DNA from 2 places in the Cohnella hashimotonis genome. Region 1 is predicted to be linked to the other one. Evidence: predicted binding sites of a transcription regulator. Region 1 holds the regulator's gene; the other holds the start of a gene.
The links. The regulator NrdR, encoded in region 1, represses ribonucleotide reductase genes. The targets are predictions, from matches to a motif close to AACACNATATATNGTGTT.

Region 1 (3,416 bases):
TCCCTTGTGAAATGCCGATTGCCTGAGTAAATGCTACTTGATTTAGTTCATGAAGTTTTCTGACATACTTGATCCTTGCTCCAATGGAGTCCATTTTCCCCCGCCTTATAAAAATGTTCCCGAATGATTATTATCATCGAGACCACTTGTAGTTGATATTTATTAGCTCAGAACAGCAACGGAACACCAACATTAATGTCCAGATACCAACATTAATGTCACCGAACACCACACCACCCTTTGCGGCCGCTCTCACTCCACTGTTACACTCTTCGCCAAATTCTGCGGCTAATCCACTCATACCTAGCGAGCGAGCTTATACGACTGCAGCTACAGATAGAGCACCACAAGAGCTGTATCGCTCTGGATACCACTCATCCCTGGCACGCTACCGCTATCGCTCAATCACTTTATTACGCTCAGATCCTCACAAGACGGTTGTGAAAGTTCGAATGTCTGGGCAGTGTCTTGCTTTCTGCAAAGATCTTCGCGGAAGTAGATGATGAGAACATCGTTCCCGATCAGGACAAGCGTACTTGCTTATGTCCCATGCGGTCTACGCTTCCAAGTGAAAGTATGGAATCTACTTCAGTTTGAGTGAGTCTTTAAGCGCTATGACGAACTGATGCCGTTACCGATAAAGAACAGGCGGTCCGCCTTGGCGCGCGATCGACTCGGCGTTTCCAATGACCAATACGGCTCGATCCAAAATGTACTCGACCGCTCCACCATTGAGGCATGATGTGCACGATCTTGGTTTTTTTGTGCGTGCCCCGCTTTTGGGCCATGTACGGCTCGACGAGACAGTAATCTCAGTTTCTGTTCACATAGGGATGACTCGGCTATCTCGCAGACGACTGAGCTCGCAAGCATTGTAAATTGCATAACACAAACGCCGTCACGCTCACAACCACGTCCAAGTGGACGTGGTAAATAGTCGTTGTTTGGTGGAGCCAAGGGGGATAACGATATCCTGATTCAATTTGCTGACGAAGCGCATTCACCGAAGTAGAGCGCTGCGGTAGATATCGATGCCATGCTCGTCCGCCTCCGGCTCCCTGCGCGTGGAACGCCCCCCTGGGGCTCGCCCCCTACGGGGCTCCACCAAATGCAAAAAACACGCCTCATCGGCGTGTCTGAAGTTTGCATTTGGTGGAGCCAAGGGGGATCGAACCCCTGACCTCATCGCTGCCAGCGATGCGCTCTCCCAGCTGAGCTATGGCCCCATATGATCTGTCGTTCGTTGGCGACAAGAATGATCTTACCACAGGATGAAAAGCTATGTCAACAATAATTTAGACCAAGATTTGTTGATAAATGCGAAGCTTACAAGCTCTGCCCGGTGGGGAGCAGAGCCTGTCCGCCATTTACATGAATTTTGCACAGGCAGGTCAAATCCCGTGCTTGTTGATCAGAACGTTCAACTCTTTAAGGAACATGTTGATGTCCTTGAACTGCCGGTACACGGACGCGAAGCGCACGTAGGCGACTTCGTCGACCGGGTACAGCTGCTCCATGACGCTCTCGCCGATCATGTTGCTGTCGATCTCCGCCTGGGCGGTGTTGCGCAGCTCGCGCTCGACGTTGGAGACGAGGATCTCGAGCTGTCCGACGGACACCGGGCGCTTCTCGCAAGCGCGCAGCAGGCCGCGCAGCAGCTTTTCGCGGCTGAACTCCTCGCGGCTGCCGTCTTTTTTGATGACGATGAGCGGCGTCTCTTCGACCATCTCGAACGTCGTGAAGCGGCGATTGCAGGATTCGCATTCGCGACGCCGGCGGATCGACTTGTTGTCGTTGGCCGGACGGGAGTCCAGCACCTTCGTACCGTTGTAGTCGCAATAAGGACATTTCATATATCGACGGCTCTCCTTCGACGAGAGAAACTTTTTTTAAATTTCCAAGCCTTCCCTTACATGATTCCGGGAATAAGGCACATAATACGTTTACCAACCGCGAGGAGGTGAACAACATGAGCCAAGGAAACAACAGCAACAGCAACAACCTGGTGGTACCTCAATCTCACGGTGCGCTTGACCAACTGAAGTATGAAGTTGCTCAAGAACTCGGCATCGCAATCCCGCAAGACGGTTACTACGGGAACATGGTTACTCGCGACACCGGTTCGATCGGTGGCAGCATCACTAAGCGTCTGGTGCAAATCGCCGAGCAACAACTCGCAGGCCGTTTCTAAGTTTCTGCTCTACACCTAGGTAATTCAATAATAAGGAGTCTTGAAGCTTCTCGCTTCAGGGCTTCTTTTCCATTTTAACGCGCTTAAGACCAATTGTCATACAGTTCGTCGTATTTCTTGCGGTAAAAAAGCACCTTTTGCACATATCGCCGGGTTTCTCCGTAAGGAATGTCAGATAGCGTCTCTTCGCGGCCGTCCCATTTGCCGTCACGCAGCCACTGCTTTACCTTGCCGGGTCCCGCATTGTAAGCCGCCAGGGACTTGACCGGATCGCCGTCAAATTGTCGAAGCAATTCCTTGAGATACCACGAGCCCAGACGTATTCCGGCATCTGCCCGCTCGCCTGCAAGCTTGGTCGTAATGCTGCCGAAGTCGTCTTGCTTGAGAATCCACTCCGCGGTATCCGGCATGATCTGCATGATGCCGATCGCCCCCTTCGGCGAGACTGCGTTCGGCTCGAAATTGGATTCTACCCGTATAACAGCCGCGATCAGGCGAGGATCCACGGCATAGCGATCCGCGTTGGACTGTATTTCTCTCTGGTACTGGATAGGGTACACCATCTTGCCGAGCCATTCTGAGCGGATAAACAGCAACGCCACGATAATGAGGAACAGCGCCAAAAACCAGCGTTTTCGTTTCGGCCTCGTCCTTTTTTTGCTCATAACGGAACCGTTCCGGACTTGAGCGACCGCCAAAAGCGATCCAGCTGCGCTTCCGTATCGGCGATTGTTCTGCTATTGTCTATGACGTAATCGGCCAGCTGCCGCTTCTTTTCAATGTCCATTTGCGCGCCGATTCGCTTGTCGGCTTCTTCAGGCGTCATCCCGTCGCGTTCGATCAGACGTATTCGCTGGATTTCGCGAGGCACGTACGCCACCATGATACCTTCGTATAAATGCTGCAGCCCCGACTCGTACAGCAGCGGAATATCCGCCACGACCAATCTGTCCGGCCGCTCCGCCTCAAGTGCAGCGATCCGCTCCCGCATCAGCTCGCGAATGGCCGGATGCGTAATCGCCTCCAGCGCTTTGCGCTCCTCCGCATCCGCAAACACGATCGAACCCAGCAGCCGCCGATCCAGCGTTCCGTCCTCCCGTATGACCTTTGCGCCGAAACGCTCTGCGATCCTGACGAGAGAAGCTTGTCCGGGCTCGACAATTTCCCGGGCAATTCGATCGGCGTCGACAAGCGCGGCCCCCCGGGCAACCAACATACGCGCGAC
Region 2 (3,416 bases), 2.4 Mb from region 1:
GGCGGTTCGTCAGCTTTTTGTCCGCCTCCGGCGACAGCCTGACGGTCACGCTGCCCTTCGCCTTTTCGATAATGTCGCAGCCCGTCGCGTCGAGATAGGACATCACGAATTTTTCCACCTGTTTGGCATTCACCCGCTAGACCTCCTTCTCTACCTGCGCCTTGGTACGGAGCAGCGAGTCGCCGAGCCCGTCGATGCGGCTGCGCAGCTCGCCTTCGTCTTTGGCGTCCAGCATCATTTTGGCGAGGCGCTTCTCGAGCGATTCCTCGCGCTCCATGCGCTCTACGATCTCGTCGAGCTCGCCGATAACCGTCTCGAACATATTGATCTTCTCATGCAGCAGGTGAACGATATGCTCCTCGATCGTTCCATACGTACAGAGATTGTAAATCTTCACGTCCTCGGTCTGACCGAGCCGGTGCACCCGGCCGATTCGCTGCTCGACGCGCATCGGATTCCACGGCAGATCGAAGTTAATGATATGGTGGCAGAATTGCAGATTGATCCCTTCGCCGCCGGCTTCGGTCGCTACCATGACCTGCGCGCGTCTGCGGAAGAGGTCCATCATCCAGTCCTTTTTCCCCCGGTTCATCCCGCCGCGATAAGGGACGGCGTTCAGACCGTGCTCCTGGAAAAAGCGGAGGAGATACTCCTGCGTCTGGCGATACTCGGTGAATACGATGACCTTGTCGCCGATCTCATTGATCAGCTTTATCGTGGCTTCGGCTTTCGTATTCGCCTTGACCTGCCGGATGAACTCGACGAGCTCCCAAATTTTCGGACGGCGAGGGGAATCTTCCGGCGTTTTTTTGAAAAGGTTGATGAGCGTCAGGAACACCGCATCCCGGCTGGAGCAAACCTCGCGCTGTAGCGTGACGAGCGAGAGCATGCTGGACATGTCGACGCCCTCCACGGTCGCATTCTCGCGGACGTAACGGGTGACGGCCTCGTAGAGCGCCTGCTCCTCGGGGGAGAGCCGGAGCGGGACGTTGGCGACGAAACGCTTCGTGAACTCCACGCCGCCGTCGGTGCGCCGGTTGCGGATCATGACCTGTCCGAGCGCTGCCTGCAGCTTGTCTTCGTTTTTGGCGACCCGCTTGCCGGCAACGTAGTTTGCGGAGAAATCGCCTTCGCCCCCCAACTGGCCCGGCTTGAGCAGCGTGATGAGATTGTACAGCTCGTTCATATCGTTCTGTACGGGCGTCGCCGTCAACAGCAGGCAGTACTTTTTGCGGATATCGCTGACGAATTGGTAGTTGCCGGTTTTCTTGTTTTTCAGCTTGTGCGCCTCGTCGATGACGAGCATGTCGTACTCGGTATCGAGCAGCAGCTCGCGATGCGGGTCGCGCTTGGCCGTGTCGATCGAAGCGACGACGACCTCGTTGTTCCAGTGATACGCCTTCTTCTGCGCGATGGCGGGGATGCCGAACTTGGCGTTCAGCTCGCGGACCCATTGCAGCACGAGAGAGGCCGGTACGAGAATGAGCGTCCGTTTCACAAGCCCCCGCACCATATACTCCTTCAGGATCAGCCCGGCTTCGATCGTCTTGCCTAGTCCGACCTCGTCCGCGAGAATCGCTCTTCCCCGCATTTCGTGCAGAACGCGCCGCGCCGTCTCCTCCTGATGCGGAAGGGGCGTAAGGCCGGGGAGCACCCGCATGCATTGCAGTTCATGAAAATCCGTCACGAGCTGCGCTTCCTCGGCTTCCCACGACATCTTGTACAGCGACCAGTCGTCCCAAGGACCGCCCCGGTCGGCTCTTCGTTCGAGCTCGTCAAAGGCGGTGCGGTCCACGTGCAGGTCGACGAGCGGATGCAGCTTGCGGACGCTGCGCGCTGCATCCTCCTTCGAAGGGGCTGTATTCGTAGCCGGTGCGCCGGCTTGCGCGGCGCCTTGCTGTGCTGCAGCCTTGGGCGTGCCATCGGCAGGCGCGAACGAAGGCGCGATGCCGGCGGCTGTTTTGACTTCGGCCTCGGAGCCGTGCGGTAGATGGAATGGGGGGCGCAGACGCTTCTCCTCCTCTTGGGTCTATTCTTCTAGTATGAGCAAGCGCGGCGATTTCATAACCTCAAGACGTCGCGAATCGGGCGCGTTCGGCAGCTTGTGACGGGTGTCCGAATTTTTTGGGCCCATTGTCGCAATTCATGGAAGGGCCACTCGAATATCTATATTTTGTAGCGTATAATGGGTAAAGTCGCAATATATTGTGTCCTATAAGGAGAGTGGCGAAGTGAGCGTCCAATTGGAAAACGACGGGGCGAACAAGGCGGCAGGCCGTCGTCTTGAAGGCTTAAGCGAAAAAATTTTCCTCGACCGGTATGCGTGGAAAAACGCGGATACGAACGCGGTCAAGGTCGGCGACACGGTGCTGGCGCTGACGAAGGACGATCCGAAGTTTCCGGCCAAGGAGGTCGGAGAAGTTATTGCGCGTGACGGCAAACGAGTGACGGTGCGGACGCGTGGCGGCGATCTAGTCGAGACGTCGCCGGAGAAGCTGACGCTGACGATCGAACAGTCGCCGGAGGAAATGTGGGACCGGCTGGCCGGCGCGATGGCTTCGGTCGAAGCGCCGGAGCGCCAGGAGATCTGGCGCGACCGCTTCCGCTGGCTGCTCGACGACTGGAAGCTCGTGCCGGGCGGCCGCATCGCCGCGGGAGCAGGTGCCAGCGACGAGCTGACGCTTTTCAACTGCTACGTGATCCCGTCGCCCAAGGACAGCCGAGGCGGCATTATGGAGACGCTGACCGAGATGACCGAGATCATGTCGCGCGGCGGCGGCGTGGGCATCAATCTGTCGTCGCTGCGTCCGCGCCGGTCGATCGTGCGCGGGGTCAACGGCTCGTCGAGCGGCGCCGTGTCCTGGGGCGGTCTGTTCAGCTACACGACGGGACTGATCGAGCAGGGCGGCAGCCGACGCGGCGCGCTTATGCTGATGATGAACGACTGGCACCCGGACATCGTCGACTTCATCACGGTCAAGCAGACGATGGGGCAGGTAACGAATGCGAATCTGTCCGTATGCGTGAGCAACGGCTTCATGAAGGCGGTCAAAGAGGACCTGGATTGGGAGCTTGTATTCCCCGATACGTCCGATGCCGAATACGACGCACTGTGGGACGGGGATCTGGACAAGTGGAAGTCGCTTGGCAAGCAGGTCATTCCGTACCGCACCGTCCGGGCTCGCGAGGTGTGGCGCACGATCATCGAGTCCGCCTGGAAATCGGCCGAGCCGGGCGTCGTGTTTATGGAATACTACAATCAGATGTCGAACAGCTGGTATTTTAATCCTATTATTTGTACAAATCCGTGCGGAGAACAGGGACTTCCGGCATGGGGGGTCTGCAACCTGTCGGCGGTCAATCTTTCCCGTTTCTACGACGAAGCGAAGCACGACGTTGCCTGGGATGAGCTGAGC

Region 2: a site for NrdR is predicted at 2,195-2,212, ahead of KB449_RS09115 (adenosylcobalamin-dependent ribonucleoside-diphosphate reductase). Genes of this name have one in related genera too.

Annotation. Positions count from the first base shown of each region.
Region 1 is NZ_JAGRPV010000001.1:4,771,447-4,774,862, forward strand. It holds gene KB449_RS36555 (helix-turn-helix domain-containing protein) at 1-94, opposite strand, end outside; tRNA gene KB449_RS19245 (tRNA-Ala) at 1,151-1,226, opposite strand; gene nrdR (transcriptional regulator NrdR) at 1,392-1,853, opposite strand; gene KB449_RS19255 (alpha/beta-type small acid-soluble spore protein) at 1,970-2,191, shown strand; gene KB449_RS19260 (lytic transglycosylase domain-containing protein) at 2,275-2,856, opposite strand; gene coaE (dephospho-CoA kinase) at 2,853-3,416, opposite strand, start outside.
Region 2 is NZ_JAGRPV010000001.1:2,329,972-2,333,387, forward strand. It holds gene KB449_RS09105 (YqhG family protein) at 1-133, opposite strand, end outside; gene KB449_RS09110 (DEAD/DEAH box helicase) at 137-1,795, opposite strand; gene KB449_RS09115 (adenosylcobalamin-dependent ribonucleoside-diphosphate reductase) at 2,232-3,416, shown strand, end outside.